DNA from 3 places in the Bacillus sp. GW823-FHT06B01 genome. Region 1 is predicted to be linked to each of the others. Evidence: riboswitches for the same ligand, from Rfam matches in the RefSeq annotation. Region 1 holds a riboswitch; each other region holds the start of a gene.
The links. Region 1 has a riboswitch for S-adenosylmethionine ahead of AC1Q8N_RS10110 (bifunctional homocysteine S-methyltransferase/methylenetetrahydrofolate reductase). Riboswitches for the same ligand answer to the same signal wherever they lie in the genome.
Positions count from the first base shown of each region.

Region 2: it holds a riboswitch for S-adenosylmethionine, as region 1 does, so the genes downstream of both, mtnW (2,3-diketo-5-methylthiopentyl-1-phosphate enolase) here and AC1Q8N_RS10110 (bifunctional homocysteine S-methyltransferase/methylenetetrahydrofolate reductase) in region 1, are expected to answer to the same signal.
Region 3: it holds a riboswitch for S-adenosylmethionine, as region 1 does, so the genes downstream of both, AC1Q8N_RS14335 (LLM class flavin-dependent oxidoreductase) here and AC1Q8N_RS10110 (bifunctional homocysteine S-methyltransferase/methylenetetrahydrofolate reductase) in region 1, are expected to answer to the same signal.

Region 1 is NZ_JBXAHR010000002.1:592,275-599,000, forward strand. Features, by position in the region: gene AC1Q8N_RS10085 (class I SAM-dependent methyltransferase) at 1-102, shown strand, start outside; gene AC1Q8N_RS10090 (ArsR/SmtB family transcription factor) at 254-544, opposite strand; gene AC1Q8N_RS10095 (cysteine hydrolase family protein) at 978-1,490, opposite strand; gene metC (cystathionine beta-lyase) at 1,653-2,816, opposite strand; gene metI (cystathionine gamma-synthase/O-acetylhomoserine thiolyase) at 2,813-3,925, opposite strand; SAM riboswitch class I at 4,168-4,277, opposite strand; SAM riboswitch class I at 4,481-4,590, shown strand; gene AC1Q8N_RS10110 (bifunctional homocysteine S-methyltransferase/methylenetetrahydrofolate reductase) at 4,661-6,493, shown strand; gene metH (methionine synthase) at 6,493-6,726, shown strand, end outside.
Region 2 is NZ_JBXAHR010000002.1:782,711-789,436, forward strand. Features, by position in the region: gene AC1Q8N_RS11205 (NAD(P)-dependent oxidoreductase) at 1-524, shown strand, start outside; gene AC1Q8N_RS11210 (DUF3909 family protein) at 530-862, shown strand; gene AC1Q8N_RS11215 (hypothetical protein) at 905-1,180, opposite strand; gene AC1Q8N_RS11220 (1,2-dihydroxy-3-keto-5-methylthiopentene dioxygenase) at 1,487-1,999, opposite strand; gene AC1Q8N_RS11225 (methylthioribulose 1-phosphate dehydratase) at 1,977-2,615, opposite strand; gene AC1Q8N_RS11230 (2-hydroxy-3-keto-5-methylthiopentenyl-1-phosphate phosphatase) at 2,612-3,271, opposite strand; gene mtnW (2,3-diketo-5-methylthiopentyl-1-phosphate enolase) at 3,268-4,512, opposite strand; SAM riboswitch class I at 4,577-4,682, opposite strand; gene AC1Q8N_RS11240 (pyridoxal phosphate-dependent aminotransferase) at 4,747-5,925, opposite strand; gene AC1Q8N_RS11245 (carbon-nitrogen family hydrolase) at 5,940-6,726, shown strand, end outside.
Region 3 is NZ_JBXAHR010000003.1:224,597-231,322, forward strand. Features, by position in the region: gene AC1Q8N_RS14305 (RrF2 family transcriptional regulator) at 1-437, shown strand, start outside; gene AC1Q8N_RS14310 (DAK2 domain-containing protein) at 638-799, shown strand; gene AC1Q8N_RS14315 (SH3 domain-containing protein) at 1,022-1,372, shown strand; gene AC1Q8N_RS14320 (DUF4352 domain-containing protein) at 1,565-2,116, opposite strand; gene AC1Q8N_RS14325 (hypothetical protein) at 2,408-2,797, shown strand; gene AC1Q8N_RS14330 (hypothetical protein) at 3,122-3,328, opposite strand; SAM riboswitch class I at 3,569-3,675, shown strand; gene AC1Q8N_RS14335 (LLM class flavin-dependent oxidoreductase) at 3,758-4,816, shown strand; gene AC1Q8N_RS14340 (ATP-grasp domain-containing protein) at 4,809-5,765, shown strand; gene AC1Q8N_RS14345 (hypothetical protein) at 6,304-6,444, shown strand; gene AC1Q8N_RS14350 (class IIb bacteriocin, lactobin A/cerein 7B family) at 6,579-6,726, shown strand, end outside.

The sequences.
Region 1 (6,726 bases):
CGTTCTATGATTTTGAGCGGAGGATTAGGGAGTGCATTTGATGTTGTGATACATACGAAACATATGCAACAGTTACACTTGGATCAGCATTTGAAAATATAAAAAAACAAGACACAGCATATTTCTGTGTCTTGTTTTTTAATACGACTTTTTAATTATGTAGCATCATATATTTTCTCTCATGATATATATTTATATTAAAGATATGAGATAAAAAATATAAAATACGCCCTTTTTCTCTGTTTATGAGCTCTTAACCTAATAATACGCGAACGAGTTGAATAATTGTCTCGTTTTCTACTTTGTAATAAATTTCCAATCCTTTTCTTTCACTGGAAACGATTTTAGCACTTTTTAATTTTGCTAAATGCTGTGAAATTGTAGATTGTGGCATGTTTAAGCCAGTGTACATTGTAGAAACGTTGCTTGGACCACGTTCAATTAATCCTTTTACAATACATAAGCGAACAGGATGAGCAAGTACTTTCAATAATTCTGCATTGCTTTCATATAGTTCTATTTCTTTTTGAAAGGTTTCTAACATGTTCTTTTCCACCTCCGTGTGAGCTGTTATACCATACTATACATACCAAAAAATTAAAGAAAAGAAAACAGTTGTTGCAGAAAAAAAGTCCTAAAGTAAAGAAATTGTAAGAAAAGAGACCCTGATGTAAATAAAGTAGATAAATTTGCATGGTTTTGTAAAATGACATTTTTGGGCGAAAATTTCGATGCGTTTTAAAAATTGAAAGATATAGATATATTTGTAACACAATTTTATCATGATTTTCTTATTCTTTCAAATGAATATACAAAATTTTTAAAATAATAAGAAAAAGGAATTATAATGTTATATATAGAATATAAAACAGGTTAAAAGAAAGGAAGCTGAATATAGTCAGCTTCTTTATGGTGATAACAAAATATTTGAGTATAGCTGATAAATTTTAGAATTACCAAGACATTAGTTATATATTCTAGAGTTCATCTTTTATCAGCTTTAAAAATCTGCGGTTCCATATGTTCTCATAAAAATCAATTGTCTCTTTTGCGGACATAAATGGATTATTTAACGTAGAGGTTGCTTTCTGTACCATGAAGTTTTCGTATTCTAGTCCATGGGAAAATTTAATCGTAGCATCCATACAGTACTCTGTTTGGGCACCACAAAATTCAATACGGTGTACAGATAATTGTTCTAAAATCTCTTTCAAGTTTGTTTTATAAAATGAATTGGCATGTGTTTTTCTTACAAAAAAATCTTGTTCCTGAACATCTAGATCAGCATGAATAGCCCAAAGTTCTTTTTCGGGTACTAAATCATCGTCACAATGTTGAATAAAAATGATTGGTTTATTTGATTTTCTGTATGAAGAAATTCTTTTATTTACTTTTGTAAGTAAATTTTGTAAATCGAATAAATGCTCTTCGCTATAACATACTCCATTTTGTAAATCGATAACGATTAAAACATCTGCACAAATATCCATTATTTTTGCCCCCTTTTTTACTTCTTAATATATCAATTAATTCATTATTTAGAAATAGATGGTGCTCTTTTGTTTTTTTATGGACTATACGAAAAGTAAAAAATATACTTAACGGTATAAAAAAGAAGATATGAAAACTTAATTTCATATCTTCTGTTCGTTCTATGCATTTACAGGTTCTTCTACATAAGAAAGGGCATTTTCAAAATCGGATATTAAATCGTCAACATTTTCAAGGCCGACGGATAACCGAAGTAATGAATTAGAAATCCCTCTTTCATCACGAGCTTCTTGCGACAATGCTGCATGTGACATTTTAGCTGGGTAGGAAAGAATCGATTCGACAGCTCCTAAACTAACTGCAAAGACAGGTAATTTTACTTTTGATAAAAATTGGCGGAGTGCGTCTTCTGATTGTAAAGTGAAAGATAGGACAGCTCCGGCTGATGTAGCTTGAGATTGTTGAATATCAAATCCAAGATGTGTTTGTAAGCCAGGATAATAGACATTTTTAACTTTAGCGTGCTCTTGTAAATAATGCGCAATTTTATTGGCGTTTGCAGCTGAATGCTCAAGACGTACATGCAATGTTTTTAGACCGCGAAGTACGAGAGAACAATCTTGAGGACCTAAAATAGCGCCGAATGCATTTTGTAAAAATCCAAGTTTTTGAGCGAGTTCGGCATCTTTTACAACCGCTAATCCGGCAGTAACATCACTATGACCGGCAATGAATTTTGTGGCACTATGAAGAACGACATCGGCGCCAAGATCAAGTGGTTTCTGGAATAGTGGTGTCAAAAATGTATTATCAACAAAAGTAAGGGCGTCAATAGATTTTGCAAGTTTAGAAACAGCACGAATATCTGTCACTTTTAAAAGTGGATTAGAGGGTGTTTCCACATAAAAGAGTTTTGTGTTTGGCTTAATGTTTTGCTTTATTTCTTCTACATTTGTCATATCAACAAATGTATGTGACACACCGTAACGGGAGAGCACTTCAGTTATAATTCGGTAAGTTCCTCCGTATACGTCTTCTGAAATGAGTACGTGATCGCCTTGTGAAAGAAGGAGGAATGCAGTAGAAATCGCTGCAATTCCTGATGCGAAGGCAAATCCCTTTGTTCCTCCTTCTAATAAAGCAATGATATCTTCAAGAGCTTCACGAGTTGGATTACCAGAGCGACTATAGTCATATTTTCCGAACGTATCTACATCAAACTGATGGAATGTTGATGTATTATAGATGGGAACGTTAACAGCTCCTGTTTGTGAGTCATGTTTATATTGGTTGTGCAGTAAGAGTGTATCTATAGAATAACTCATATTCTTACCCCTTCTTTTACAAGTTTAATGGCTTGCTTTAAGTCTTGAATTAAATCGTTACTATTTTCAATGCCAACGGAAAATCGCAGAAGACGATTACATACACCGTTTGCTGTTCTGATTTCTTCAGGAATATCAGCGTGTGTTTGCGTTGCTGGATACGTCATTAAACTTTCAACACCACCAAGACTTTCAGCAAATGTAATTAAGGATAAAGATTGTAAGAATGGATTAATCCATGTTTCATCTTTCAGACGAAATGAGATCATGCCACCTCTTTCAGGATAAAATACATCTGTCACCCCGTCTTCATCATTTAAATAAGCAACAACTGCTTTTGCATTTTCTTCATGTTGTCTCATGCGAAGCGCTAACGTTTTCATACCACGAATTAATAGCCATGAGTCAAATGGACTTAAGACCGCACCAGAGGCATTATGATAATGAGCGATTTCCTCACAAAGTTCCTTTCCTTTTGCAACGACAAGTCCGCTTAGGACATCGTTATGTCCTCCTAAATATTTCGTTGCGCTATGAAGTACAATGTCGGCACCTTCTGTTAATGGCTGCTGTATATAAGGCGTATAGAATGTGTTGTCTACAATAAGAAGTAGTCCGTGTCTTTTCGCTACAGTTGCGACAGCGGCAATATCAGTAACTTGCATTAACGGATTAGTTGGAGTTTCTATGAAAATAGCTTTCGTTGCAGTTGTGATAGCTTGCTCAATTTGTTTAATGGATTGTGTATTTACGTATCTACATCGAACATTCCACTTTTTTTCGTGCTCAGAAAATAATCGATAAGTGCCCCCGTATAAATCTTCAGATACAATAAGTTCGTCTCCAGAACGGAATAGGGAGAGGACGAGGAGAACAGCTGCCATCCCTGAACTACAGGCATAACCTTGTTCACCATATTCTAAGTCTGCGATTGCCTGCTCTAAAAGACCACGAGTTGGATTGCCAGTTCGTGAATAGTCAAAGCCAGTAGAGTTACCAATTCCGTCATGACGATAAGCAGTTGAAAAATAAACAGGTGGGTTAACAGTTCCTGTTGTAGTTTCGCTCCGGTTTCCGATTTGTGCTAGTTTTGTTTCAATAGTTGACATGTGAAAATTCCTCCTTTTTAAATTAACAATTAAGTGAATGTAAAGTGAAACTTTAATCAGTGAGGGATTCATCCCCACTGATTATCAGCCCTCACCAATCGGGCTTTTACGGGCAGTTGATTCCCACCTAACTTCTTTGTTCCAGCTGAATTTTGAGTTGGGAATCTTACTGCCCTCAAATAGCGGGGGAAAATAAAAAAAGCCTTCTAAAGAAGAAGGCTTTCGGTTTGAATAGAGTCTTCTTCTCATCTGTCAAATCTTTCACAATTTGCTGGAATTAGCACCTTATTAACAAATGTTAATGGTTGCTGAGGCGTCAAAGGGCCAGTCCCTCTACCTCTCTAGATAAGAATGTTCGTATGAAATTTTATTATGTTTTTAACTTTACAACAAAAGATAATTGAATTGCAACTTTATTTTAAATAATTTTTATTTTTCCGCAAGTGTCATTGACTTTTGCATTTGTGCATGCTAAATTTATTAAAAAATTAACAAACATTGTTAAAAGGGGAACGTATTTCCTTTTAGCTACATAAATAAAATAATAAAGACAAACTCTTATTGAGAGCGGTGGAGGGAAAGGCCCTGTGAAACCCAGCAACCTTCAAACGAAATGTTTGAAACGGTGCTAATACCTGCAAAACGAATGTTTTGCATAATAAGAGGAGGAACAATTATGTCCCCCTCTTCAAAGTGAAGAGGGGGTTTTTATATTGATAGAAATGAGGGAGATTTGTGAAATTACTAGATTTATTATCAAAAGGAATTGTAATAGGTGATGGTGCGGTTGGGACGTTATTACATTCACATGGTTTGCAAAGTAGTTTTGAAGAATTGAATATATCTGATCCAGATTTAATTATATCGATTCATAAGCAATATGTAGCTGCTGGGGCTGATGTGATTCAAACAAATACGTACGGAGCAAATGAAGCGAAATTACGTATGTATGGTTTAGAAAATCAAGTTACTGAAATTAATAGAGCCGCAGTAAAACTGGCGAAAGCATCTGTTACAGACAGAAATGCAATTTTAGGAACAATTGGTGGTATGAAACATATCGGAGCTGTTACGACAACTGATATGGAAAGAGAATTTATGTTACTGGAACAGGCAAGTGCATTACTAGAAGAACAGGTTGATGGACTGCTATTAGAAACTTTCTATGATGAGTTTGAATTACTTCATGCTGTTCAGGTGTTACGAAAACAAACGAATATTCCAATTGTAGCTCAATTAGCATTGCATGAGGCAGGTACAACTCAAAATGGAAATGATGTAAATGAAATATTAAAACAGCTTTTAGATTACGGTGCAAATGTTGTTGGATTGAACTGTCAACTAGGGCCACTTCACATGACGGAAGCTTTTAAAATGATATCGATTCCGCAAAATGGCTACTTGTCAGCATATCCAAATGCAGGTCTCCCGAATTATGTGGAGGGACGCTACGTATATGAGGGAAGTCCGGCTTATTTCGAAGCGATGACACCGAAATTTATTGAGCAAGGTATCCGATTATTGGGTGGTTGTTGTGGCACGACTCCAGAACATATTGAAAGTATGAAACGTGCAATTGCAAATGTTACACCTGTAATAGAAAAGGATACGATTCAAAGACCGAAAGTAGTTCATACACATGAGAAACGTTCGAAAGCTCATGTCACTTTAGCAGAGAAAGCAAAAAAACAAACGACAGTAGTAGTGGAATTAGATCCACCGAAAACGTTAGATACGCAGCGATTTTTTGAAGGCGCAAGAGCATTGAAAAGAGCTGGGGCAGATGCTATTACTCTAGCAGATAATTCATTAGCATCGCCTCGCATCTCGAATATGGCAATGGGGGCATTATTAACGAAGCACGATATTCCGGTATTGACGCACTTAACGTGTAGAGACCATAACGTCATCGGACTACAATCTCATTTACTAGGCCTATCAGCGTTAGGTATGGAAGAAGTGTTAGCTTTAACTGGGGATCCAGCACGCGTTGGTGATTTTCCAGGTGCCACTTCTGTATATGATTTGTCCTCTATTGAGCTCATTAAAATGATTAAAGAAATGAACGACGGGCGCTCGATTTTAGGGAAATCAATTGGTCCAGCAACAAGGTTTTCAGTGGGAGGTGCGTTTAATCCGCATGTAAGACATTTAAAAGCAGCGGTTAAGCGAATGGAACGGAAAATAGATGCTGGAGCGGAATATTTCTTAACGCAGCCAATTTATGATATCGCGTTAATTGAAGAAGTGTATGAAGCGACAAAGCATTTGGAACAACCTATTTTTATTGGGATTATGCCATTAATAAGTAAAAGGAATGCAGATTTCCTTCATTTTGAGGTACCGGGTATTACACTACCTGAAGAAATAAGGGAGAGAATGGATGGACATGAAACGAAAGAGGCAGCAATTAAGGAAGGAATTCTCATTTCACAAGAATTAATCGATGCGGCGATGAAGTATTTTAACGGCATTTATCTTATTACACCATTTCTAAAATATGAAATTACAGAACATCTTGTTAAATATGTGAGAGAAAAGCAAGAAGTGAAAGAAGGTATTAATTGATGAAATGTATAGAAGAAAAATTACAAAATAACATCTTAATATTAGATGGTGCAATGGGAACAATGATCCAGCAAGAGGACTTAACTGCGGAAGATTTCGGAGGAGAAGAGTACGAAGGCTGTAATGAATATTTAGTAGAAACAAGGCCTGATGTCATTTTAAAGATTCATAAAGCTTATATTGAAGCTGGAGCAGATATTATTGAAACAAATACATTTGGGGCGACAAATATT
Region 2 (6,726 bases), 190 kb from region 1:
ATACGTTAGATGCGCCTGTATCTGGAGGAGACGTTGGTGCGAAAGAAGCAAGGCTCGCAATTATGGTCGGTGGTGAAAAAGAAATATATGAAAAATGTTTACCGTTATTTGAAAAACTAGGAACAAACATTCAGTTGCAAGGACCAGCTGGAAGTGGACAACATACAAAAATGTGCAATCAAATTGCGATTGCTTCTAACATGATTGGAGTATGTGAAGCTGTTGCTTATGCAAAAAAAGCTGGACTAGATCCGGATAAAGTATTAGAAAGTATTTCAACGGGAGCAGCAGGTAGTTGGTCATTGAGTAACTTAGCTCCTCGAATGTTAAAGGGAGATTTTGAACCAGGGTTTTATGTAAAGCACTTTATGAAAGATATGAAGATAGCTTTAGATGAGGCTGAAAAATTACAATTACCAGTACCAGGTTTAAGTTTGGCGAAGGAATTGTATGAAGAGTTAATAAAAGATGGGGAAGAGAATAGCGGAACACAAGTGTTATACAAAAAATACATAAAGGGGTAAATGAGATGGATCTTCAAAAATTTGATGAGATGATTGATACTGTACAACGAGCAATTTGTATACAAATTAATGAGAAACAAAAAGAAGCTTTTAAACAAAAGTATGATTTTGAGCCGGAATTCGAATATGGAAGAGATGAGAAGGGGCATTATGTTATTCGAACTTCAAAAAAGATGTTAGAAGAAATGGATTTTTATTTGGCATTGAAATATGATCGAGATGGAGTTGACCTTTATATGCAAGCAGAGATTGACGGTATATGTCACGTATCTGTTAGCTATAGTGAAGACGTCTTGCACCTACAAGAATTGTTTCAATTTCTAGAAGAAAATAAATAAAAGTCCTCATTTGAGGACTTTTATTTATTTTTAATTTTATAATTATAAGCTAGAAGCCCGGCGGCATCGTTCGATTGGGAATGGAATAACTTGCGCGATGTGATTAGGACCGAATTGCTTTGCACGAGCATGGCGTACTATATAAAATGCACACAGAATTGAAACAGGAATAGCACCGAATAAGCCGAAAAATAAAGCGCTTACACAAGATGCGACAAAACCTAAAACACCAACTTCCAACTCTTCCATAATAGCTCCTAGAATAACAGGAAGTGCTCCACACGTAACCCCTAGTATAAGTGCGATAAGTAAACTCATGATTATCCCCCTCTGTTTGCGATATTCTTTTCCTTTTTATTTAATTGTAGTATATCATATACAAAACAGAATTTTCAGAAAAAATTCAAAAAAAGTTCAATAAATGTTCAAAAAGTGTTAAAAAATTCGCTTAAAACATAGAAGGGGAGATTGTTTTGGAATAGACGGAATCATATGCTTGAGAAAATAAAAAATCAGGCTTATTTCATTTTTGGAAATAAGCCTGTTCCATAGGAGGATGTATATATGTAGAGTGAATAAAAGGTTGGAAAAGGGGATCCAAGTCCTTTTATTCAACTAACTACCTTAATAAATTGGAACCCAGCCTTCAGTTGTAACAAAAATACGAATAGCTACAACTTGACGATCATCTTGCAAGGTAAAATAATGTCTTGCATTTTCAGGAACAGATATGAGATCGCCTGGCTCAAGTTCAACGTCAAAGAATTTCCCATCTTTTCCTTCAATAGCAAAGATGCCATGACCACTAACAATAAAGCGAACTTCATCATCAGTATGATGGTGTTCTTTTTGGAAATTAATTAATAATTCGTCAAGGTTAGGTGTGCTATTTGAAAGTGAAATTACATCATGTGCTTTATAACCTCGGCGCGCTGAAACATCAGCGATTTCTTTTGAAAACACAGCTAATATTTCAGCCTTGTTTTCATCTGTTAACGAATAATTTTCATTTAAATAAGTAGGAAGTTTAGAGATGTTCCATTTCTCATATAAAACGCCTTCCTCTTGTAGAAATTTAGATACTTCCACTTCATTTTCGATGCGAGTATTTACTTCATGAATACGAATTTGCGCCATTAGAAACGCCTCCTTGAATTGATAATAGTTTTATATGAAATTGGAATAAAAACTCATAAGCTTCTAATCTTTTCTTTGCATCAAAGCTATCTCGGCCCCATACGGTAATACCATGGTTACGGATCAATACTGCTCCCGAATCTCCTTGTATGTGCTTTCGGAAGTTTTCTCCAAGCGTTGGGATATGGGCATGGTTTTCGATAATAGGAATGTGAATTGTTGCACCTTCTTCCCAAATATCGAGAGCTTTAATAATTTCTTGATTTTGAAGGGTGACTGCATCACTATATAAATTTGTGATGACATTATTATCAGTTGTATGAACATGAAGTACGCACCCAGCATTCGTATTGTTATAAATATGTGTATGCAATATTGTTTCTGCTGAAGGGCGTAATTCAGTCTCTAATACGGGAACCCCTAGATGATCTACTAATAGAAAATCATCTGGAGTAGTTTTTGTTTTATCTTTACCACTTGCTGTAATAAGAAAAGTAAGTGGCTCATGACTAACCTTTATAGAAATATTACCACTCGTTGCTGGAAACCAATTTCGTGTTGTTAATTCTTTTTTTATCTCGCTTAAGTCATACCATTGACGAAAAAGTTGTTTCATGATTTCACCTCCAACAAATGTTTTAATTGGGTTTGAACATCGTGAAATGTTTCAAACGGTGTATAAGCAATATAATTCTCTTCACACTTTGTAATAAGGAAGTCACGAGCAAATACTTTATCTGCTTGTTTCGCAGCTTGTAAATCAGTAATTGAATCTCCAATCACAATATGGAAGTCATTCGTATCACTTAATTTACGGATTAAAGATGATTTGCATAATCCGCAATGATTTTGACAATGATGATCACAAGGATGAGGCCACTTAACTGTAATGAATTCATTTGAAAAGTCTGTTTCATTACAGTAAATTTGCTCTTTTGGAATGATTCCTTGTAAGAGTGGATAGACGAAGAAATCCATTCCACCTGATATAACGTAAAAAGAAATGTTATTTTCATTTACAAATTGTATAAATTCATGAAAACCACTACGGATTTCAGCAGTTTCTATTAAAAATTGAATCATATCATCGTGTAGGCTAGTAGGTATTAATTGAAATAATTGAGAAACACCTTCTTGAACAGACAGCTCTTGTGATAAAATTCTATTCTTTACTTCTTCGGCTTCTGGTGGTGCGAATTTTTCCATAATGGACATAATGTTATCATTATTTGTAATCGTGCCATCGAAATCACAAAATACTTGAATACTCATAATTTCACCCCATGAGAGGGATTTCCCCATATTTGTAGTGCACTATGCAAATTTATGTCATCTACTTCATGGAGTGGTGTATTTTGCAAAGTAGCATCAATTGCAGTACGGAAAGCTTTACCGCCCCCTTGCGCTCCACTCGGATGTCCATGTATCCCGCCGCCAGCATTAATAACAACATCTTTACCGAAATCTCGTAGAATAAAGGGAACGAAACCAGGGTGAATACCAGCAGACGGAACAGAAAAACTCTTCTTGAAAAATGCATCGTCTTCAGTTAAATATTTTGAGATAGCAAGAGCCTCCTCTTTTTCTAGTGCAACACTTCCGTATGGAGATGGGAATAATGAAAAGTCAGCACCAGCATAACGTAGTAGCTTTCCTAGTAATAATGGAGAGGAAACTCCATATAACTTGGATGCTGAATAAGCACCACTTACAGCAGGGTGTGCCATAATAGGAACTGGGATTTCATCATCTTCTGCAAGTGATTGTAGTACATCTAGTCCGTAAGCAAATACATTAAATAATAGAATATCTGCCCCAGCTTGCACTGCGCGTTTCGCATTTTCTTTTAAATCAAAAGTTCGTCCTGTTAAATTTACGGCATATAACGTTTTATGTCCGTATGTTTCATATACTGAGTCTAAAACTTCTTTTCCAGATACAATGCGTTTCGTAAGTGGTGTTAATGTATTCTCAAATAATATTTCATCATCTTTTACTATATCTACACCACCAATTGCTTGATCGCGTAATTGCGTTTTTAAATACCCAATATTTCGTCCGATCATTCCTTTAAAAATGCTCATTAAAAGGGGACGCTCATGCACTTGTAAAAGATTTCGAATGCCATCTATCCCGAATTTCGGACCAGGGAAATACCGTTTTAACTCGTCTGAAAATGTTAAGTCGATTAATTTCACTTCGCCATCAAGTGATAGCTTTCCGAATGTAGTTGTTAAAATTGCTGGTAAGTCTGGACTGAAGTTTAATAACGGATATTCGATTTTAATAATCCCACGTTTAACTTTTTTACGTAAATACGAATTGGTATGTTCTTGTTCAGCTAATTCCTCAACATGAATGACGTTGCCTTTATGCTGTTTTAATTGTTCTTGCAATAAGTGTGGCAAATGAGTCCAAGAGCCAATTGTTAAACCGAGTGCAATTTGCTCAGCTTTTTTTTCTAAGTTATGTGAATCATCATGGATTAAATACGTCGCTATAATTCCGCTCATTGTTAAAACCTCCTAGTTAAATAAAAAAACCTCTCAGCTAAGGAGAGGTTTTTTTACAACCAGCTCCTTATCTGTCAGCGTAATGCTGCGAGAATTAGCACCGTGTCTACAATTGTAGATCGGTTGCCGGGTTTCGTCGGGCTCGTCCCTCCACCTGCTCTTGATAAGAAGTATTTAGAAATGTTTAAATTTTTAAGATAACTGAATTTTGTCAGATATTTTTCATGTTGTCAATTACTTTTTGAAAAAATTTAATTTATCAATTCGATTAATGGCTTCTCGTAATCTATCTTCTGTATGCAAGAGACCAACACGGACATACCCTTCGCCATGCTCACCAAATCCAACACCAGGAGCAACTGCAACGTGTGCTTTTTCTAGTAAAATATCAGAAAATTGCTCAGATGTATATCCTTTCGGAACAGGAAGCCATGCAAAGAATGAGCCTGTTGGAATGTCTACATTCCAACCAATTGAGTGACAAGCTGAAACAAGAGCGTTTCTTCGAGATTCGTAACTATTTACAAGGTCTATTACGCAAGACTGTGAACTTAATAGTGCTTCGCGGGCAGCATCTTGAACTGCACCAAAAATACTAACATACATATGATCTTGTAATAAGTTAATTGTCTCAATCACACTTTCATTCCCCACAGCAAAAGCGATGCGCCATCCAGCCATATTGAAAGTTTTCGATAGAGTGTAAATTTCAATACCTGTATCTTTAGCACCGTCTGCTTGCAAGAAACTAACAGGTTTTTGACCATCGAATCCAATCGCACCGTAAGCAAAATCATGAATGACTAATATATTATGTTTATTAGCAAAATGAATCGTTTCATCAAAGAAATCTTTTGATGCAGTAGCACCGGTAGGATTATTTGGATAGTTTAAAAACATTAACTTTGCACGCTTAGCGGTAGTGGCATCAATTTTTGTATAATCTGGTAAAAAATTATTTTCTGCAATAAGCGGCATTGTTTCAAATTGTGCTTTTGCTAAAGCAACTCCTGATAAATAATCTGGATAGCCTGGATCTGGAACGAGAATAGTATCACCAGGGTTTGTAAAACAAAGTGGTAATTCTACTAATCCAGCTTTTCCACCAAACAAAATAGCAACTTCTGTTTTTGGATTTACTACTACATCATATTCGCGTTGATAGAATGTTGCCACGGCTTCTTTTAAACTTTCGTGTCCGCGAAATGGCGGATATTTATGATGAATGGTCTTTTCAGCAGCATCTTGTAAAGCTTTTACGATATGCTGCGGTGTTGGTTGATCTGGATTACCTTGACCTAGATTAATAACATCGTGACCAGCTGCAACGACTTTGTTAACTTTTGCAACAAGTGAAGCAAAAAATTGTGTAGGCAATGATGTTACTATCTTAGAAGGTTGAAATAATTTCATACTTTCCACCTCTTTTGAAAGTTGTTACAATTCTAGTGACAAATGATATAATCTTTCCAGTATTTTGTAAAGAAAAAATTAAGAATGGGGCTGACAAAATGAAAGTCGCATGTATTCAAATGGATATTGCCTTTGGAGATGTAGAAAAGAATATTGAGAATGCTAAAAATAAAATAAGCGAAGCGATGAAGGAAAGACCAGATGTGATTGTCTTACCAGAACTATGGACAACGGGATATGATTTAACGAGGCTTATTGAAATTGCAGATAGGGATGGATTGCAAACGAAAGAAGAGCTGAAAGAATGGTCGAAGCAATATGGTGTACATATTGTCGGTGGGTCTATAGCGAAGCAAACAGAACAAGGTGTTACAAATACAATGTATGTGGTAAACAAGGAAGGAGAACTAGTCAATGAATATAGTAAAGTGCACTTATTTCAGCTTATGGATGAACATAAATATTTAATTGCTGGAAATAGTACAGGTGAATTTAAGTTAGATGATGTAGAGTGCGCCGGCACAATTTGTTATGATATTCGTTTTCCAGAGTGGATGCGCGTCCATACTGCGAAAGGTGCAAAAGTTTTATTTGTTGTAGCAGAATGGCCATTGGTTCGTTTAGCGCATTGGCGTTTGTTATTGCAAGCAAGAGCAGTTGAAAATCAGTGTTATGTTGTTGCATGTAATAGGGCAGGTAAGGATCCGAATAATGAGTTTGCCGGTCATTCTTTAATTGTCGATCCTTGGGGCGAAGTTGTTGTAGAAGCGAATGAAGAAGAATCAATTTTATTTGGAGAGC
Region 3 (6,726 bases), on a different contig from region 1:
AAAGTGTTGGAATAAAAGATTTGGCAGAGTTTCAAGGACTTTCTGAAACATTTCTTTCAAAAGTTTTCGGTAAATTATCTAAAGCTGACATTGTGAATTCTGTCCCAGGTGTAAAAGGAGGATACAGGTTAGCTAAGTCTCCAGAAGATATTTCTTTTTGGGATGTAATAGAAGCCGTCGAAGGCCCAAAACCTATCTTTCAATGTAAAAATATTGTACAAAATGGTCTACTATATCGAGACGAAGCTTGTAATTCTTGTGAGCCTAGCAATTCTTCTTGTACAATTAACTTAGTAATGCTTGAAGCAGAAGAACACATGCGTGAGTTTCTTCGTAAAAAGACTCTTGCATGGTTAGATAAAGAACTTGATATTGTTTTACCTGAAAAGACAAGGGTAGATACTCGTGAATACTTCAAACAAAAAAACTCTAACTAAATCGCCATGACGAATTAGTTAGAGTTTTTTTGTTTTTTAACATTAATACCATCATGTGAGTACTTCATTAGAAATTCCTTCTTTAAATATCACATTTAATTAACTCGTAAAGTTTCAAATTGATTAACATTAAAATTCTAAACAATACAATTTTATTTTCGTAAAAAGTAAATGAATTTATGTGTTCAGATATTTTAAACATAGTGAAAATTGCCTTTGAAAAAGGAGCAGAGTACACGAAAGAAATCGTTGCTCGCATGGGCCGCGCCGGTACAGTTGGTGAAAGAAGTTTAGGCTACCCAGATGTAGGTGCACATGCGCTTGGAGTTATCTTTACGGAGATTGCGGGTAGTTTGAAATAGGAATGAGAAAGTCCCTTTGCCTTAAGGTGGAGGGGCTTTTATATAGTTGGTAGAAGACTACTTTCGGGCTCTCTGTAAAATATGAGTTTGTTAATATTTTTGATAAAATCTTATTTCAAAAATACAACTAATATTTCTCAATATTAATATATTTAAAATAGTTAGAATATTTAAGATAATCGTTTGTGAAGAAATAAATTATAAAAAAAGGGGGAATTTATTTTGTTACGTCGCTTATCTATTTGTACTTTATTAACAGCTTTTATGTTTACTTTGTTTACATTTAACGGCTCTGCTTTCGCGGCTACGAATACTACTGAAAATGAAACAGTAGTATCAGCTTGTGCAAAGGGAGGTACGGTAGGTGTATATGGTGCAAAGATGCGCAGTGGTTACACTGTTGGATCACCTGTCTTACATACATTTAATGATGGTGCGAAAATTACTGGAACATGGGTAACTGGTGAATATGTTCAAGGTCATTACAGTAATTCTAAACAGTGGTTAAAAGTTACCTATAAAGGGATGACAGGTTATGTATCCCATACAACATTATATAACGTTTGCTCATAAAACTATGTACTATAATAGCTTTTGATGTATTGAGCTAATCTCTTCTAGGGATTAGTTCTTTTTTGTCTCCTAGTTTTTAATGGAGCATTTTTTGAAAAAAACCAACGATTCATTAAATCGATGGTTTTATGTTTATATATTATTCATTTGTATCTATATCAAATTTTTCATTGCTTTTTGCTTATTTGAGACTTAGCTTTTTTGTGATTGCAGCTTATCGATTTTCCAGTGTGCTCCTAGAGGATCTAAAGAGCTTTCAATATAAAACATATATTCATCTGCGGTACTTGGTACTTCAAAAGCTATTTTCAATTCTACCGTTTCATTTGGTTTAACTTGTATATCAGAAAGGTTTTGATCAAGCACCTTTCCTTCATAGGTCTTTCCGGCTTTTTCATCTTTTAGGTTATATTTTAATTCTGATAGTCCAATCGTTTGACCTCGTACATTTTTTACAGAGACATTAACAACGACGGAATCGTTACTAGCATTTAAATATGCATTTTGAACGGCGGTCAAGTAATAGCCTCCCTTAACACTCTCACCAACTAATAAAATACCTTGTTCCAAGCGGCTCATATCTTCTTTTTCTTCAAGATTTATTAATTCTTCATTTTCATTTTTTGCGGTTGGTTCTTCTATTGGACCATTTTCAACGGCACTATCTTTTTTATCTTGTGTGCAAGCAGCCGTAACACTGACTAATACTAGAATGAAAGTAAGTAATATGAATGATTTTCTCATAAAATTAATCTGTCTCCTTAAGTTTCTCAATTTTGTGCAACTATACATATAAGATTAACATAATGTCTCATTATTGGCTCAAAATAGGGAATCTTTTAGACACCTTATTTTTTTACTTTTAATATACATCCAATTGGTTCTCACGATATTTTTTAATCTTTTAAATCATTGGCTTAGTAATACTGAGGGTTATTATAGATATATTAATCATATAATTTGTCCCTATCAAAATGAACGTTTTTTGCATCTAATATATTGTAAGTATATTTTATTTTGAAAGGATGTGATTATATGGCTCATAAATCTACGGGAGTGTTTCGAGTTCCAGTTTCTGAAAATGGGATTATTCCAACTGCTCTCAACATTATGTTAAACAATGATTCACGCTGCCATACTAGTAATGTAACGGTAACTGTTAAGAGAAGTCGAAACATTTCTTTCCCGACTCAAAATGAGTTAGTTGAAATCTCTCGTACTTTTGTTTCTTTAGAACCAAACAGAACAACTAAGATTGTGTTGTTTACGCCAGAATTCCAAATAGAAGATTTTCTTGATGTCATCATTAGTGGAAATAAAGATGATGTTAAGGATGTCCTTGTATATTCTTTCTTAGCAGATTCAGCAGGTCACAATCTGCCATCTACTGTTTTCAGAAATGCAGAATACACTTTTGCTTGCTGACACCGTGATGATGTATTCTTTACTGTCATATATTTGAAGGGGAAAGTTAAATAGGAGTTGATTTAACTTTTATTTGGGTTCTCCAAAGAAGTCTGCTTTAGCTAAATAAACAAGGAACCGACTAATACGTTCCTTGTTTATTTGCATTTTATATGAAATTTCGTGTCTATTATTTCGAAAGCAACTTTACAGAGGAACGGATTTTTCCTAGTGAAGTAGCACCTATAGATGAAAGTACTCAATATTCCAATTCTAAAGGTAGGCGAAATGCTTGAATGTTACCATCATTAATAAACATCTTTATAATATGTAATTAGTATTATTCTACTCTTCAAATATCTCCGGCTTCTCCACTCTAAATGATTTCACCTCACCGCACTCTAAACAAAATGTAGTTAATAGTTTGGAACGTTTTCCCACTGAAAAGAGCCTACTGGAATCATCTTCACAAACATATGCATGATAAGCAAATCCAACTCTTCCTTCTTTAAATGTAGTAGAACCACAATTCTCGCATCGTTTATTTTTCATGCATTAACACCTCTTTTTCTGTATTTTTAAGATAGAAGTAAATCAACTTGGTTATATATGATGTTTTCGACATGATATAACATACCCCTTTAACTATTCGCAAGTAAAACAATATAATACCCCTATAATTATCTATAACAATATAATTTTTCGTATATCATTTAATGTATATCGGAAAAATAAGTATTAAAGGATTGATTTTTATTATTCTGATGATTATAATAAATGAAAACCAAACAATTCTTATGTTGAGAAGTGGAGGGACGGGCCCTATGAAACTTCGGCAACCTCGTTTTAGACGAAAGGTGCCAAATCCTGCAGGTGAAAAAACACCTGAAAGATAAGAGTGGTTCACTTAGTCAAGAAGGCTACTCTTATTTCGATAAGAGTAGCTTTTTTTATGGCTAAAAGATAAAGGGGGAATAGGTAGTGGAGTACGGTTTTTGGTTACCGATTTTTGGGGGATGGCTTCGAAATGTAGATGATGAATCTATGCCGCCTACGTTTGAGTATGCAAAACAAACAGCGCAAGCGGCAGAACAATTAGGTTTTTCAACAACTCTTATTGCGGAATTAAATTTAAATGATATAAAAGGTGTGTCAGCACCAAGTTTAGAAGCGTGGACAACTGCGGCAGCACTTGCAGCAGTAACGGATAAATTAGAGATTATGACAGCTGTAAGACCTGGCTTCCACAATCCAGCGGTTACAGCGAAAATGGCAGCGAATATCGATCAATTAAGTAATGGTCGTTTTACATTAAATGTAGTTTCAGCATGGTGGGAAGAAGAAGCGAGACAGTACGGCGGAGTATTTACCGCACATGATGAAAGATATGATCGCACAGAGGAATTTGTAACAATTTTGAAGGAGCTTTGGAAAGAAGAAGAGTTTTCTTATAAAGGGAACTTTTATGAGCTTCATGATACACATTTAAATCCAAAACCTGTGCAAAAGCAAGGCATTAAGCTTTATGCAGGTGGTGAGAGCGAGAGAGGAAAAGAGGTCATTGTAAATCACGCAGATGCATATGTAATGCACGGGGGAACAGTGGAAGAAGTAGCTGTGAAAATAGAAGATATGAAGAATCGTAGAAAGAAAGTTACAGAGGAGCCATTGCAGTCATTCGGGCTTGCGGCTTACGTCATTTGTCGTGATACAGAAGAAGAGGCATTAGAAGAATGGAAACGCATAACGGATGTGAAAGATGATGCGTTAGGTTACGCGGGTTACCAAGATTTTGTGAGTAAATCGCAGTTGGAACAGCAAGTGAAGCTCAATGATTATTCCGTATCGAATCGCGGGTTACGTCCTAATTTAATCGGAACACCAGAACAAATTGCAGAAGGAATACTTGCTTTTGAAAAAGTGGGTGTGACGTTATTACTTTTACAATTTTCGCCACAGCTTGAAGAGATGAAACGATTTTCTGAAAAAGTGATGCCATTAGTTGAAGCGAAAAGAAAGGAATTGATTACAAATGAGTAAAATTTACATATTACATGAGAATAAGGAATGGACGGATCATTTAGTGAAAAGGCTGGAAGAACTGGAGTTACCGTATGAGGAATGGCTTTTAAATGAAGGAACACTTTCATTAGAACAAGAACCTCCAAAAGGTGTATTTTATAGCCGTATGAGTGCTTCTTCACATACGAGAGGGCATCGATATGCACCTGAATTAACTGAAGGTGTTCTTGCTTGGCTAGAGGGATACGGGCGCACAGTATTTAATGGATCACGTGCATTACGTCTTGAAGTAAGTAAATTAAACCAATACGCAGCATTAAGAAAATTTGGGATACAAGTGCCGAAAACAATTGGTGCTGTGGGCCGTGATCATATAGTAAAAGCAGCAAAAGAGTTAGGGGAAGTACCGTTCATTACAAAGCATAACCGTGCAGGTAAAGGCCTTGGTGTTCAACTGTTTCATTCCATTGATGCTTTAGAACAATATTTGGATGGTCCAGCGTTTGAAGAACCCATTGATGGAATTACTTTAATTCAGCAATATATTGAAGCGCCCGAACCATATATTACACGTTGTGAGTTTATAGGCGGCCAGTTTGTATATGCGGTTAAGGTAGATACATCAGAAGGATTTGAACTTTGTCCAGCAGATGCATGCTCGATTCAAGATGCTTTTTGCCCAGTAGGAGAAGAGAGTAAGAAAGAGACGCCAACAAAATTTGAAATTATATCGGACTTCCACGAGCCAATTATTGAACAATATAAAGAGTTTTTGAAAGAAAATGAAATTACCGTTGCTGGTATTGAATTTATTCGCAGTGCGGATGGAACAATTTATACGTATGATATTAATACAAACACAAACTATAATTCTGATGCAGAGTCTGTAGCGAATCAATTTGGTATGCTTGAGCTTGCTACATTCCTTGGAAGAGAATTAGAGAAACAAGTAGAATCAGTTAAATAAGATATAAGTTTCTAGTAAAAACCTTTGTTAAAGTAATCGTTGTCGTATGACTAAGTTTAGGCTATCCAGATTCAGGTGTGCATGCGTTTGAAGTGATCTTTGCGGAGCAAAATAGTCCCAAATTCTTTTCGTTAAAAGTTCATGTCTTAAATTGATTTATCCCGCGTTAACGGACAGTAAAACTCCCACCTCAAAATTCAGTTGGAGCAAAGAAGTTAGGTGGGAGATCAACTGTCCGTAAACGTCCGATTGGTTCAACTAATAATCAGTGGGGGAGGAACAAAACCCCCACTGATTAAAGTTTCACTTTATTAAATAGAAATAATTAGTTGTAATATAACGTGTTTTTTACCTAATAAACCTTTTGAATTCTAAATATTAACTCTAAAGTAATTCATTTCATAAATTTTAATTTTTTGTTAACACTGTTATTGTTTTATATATTATTATTCCAACAAGTGTTGTGTTAATTAGTTATTTTCTGATAATATCTCTGTGTGTTCTACTCTAATAATTATAAAAAGGTGGTGTTTTCTTTATGTCAAACATGTTTCATCAAATTGGTGATGCGATTGAAAGGAGTATGTATTTTAAATCTTGTTTTTATATCTTAACAGGAGCTCTGCTTATTTATATTGGTTACATTGTAGGTAAGTGGGTGGGTTCTGCTGTATTTTAAAGTGAAAAAATTTTATTTAATCAAGAAAAAAGAATTTTTTCAAAAAAGTGTAGGATCTTCTCAAAAGGTGTATTAATATAAAATTTATATTATTTAAACGTAATATAATTAAATTAAGTATATAATATATTATTATGAATTCAGTATTAAAAAAAGAAATACCTAATTTAGCAGTATTAAGTAATGAGGAATTAAAAAACATTGATGGTGGAGTGGTTCCTTTAGCAATTACTGGAGTTGCTGGTGCTGGAATGTGGGATGCTTACGAAGAGAGTCAAGCAA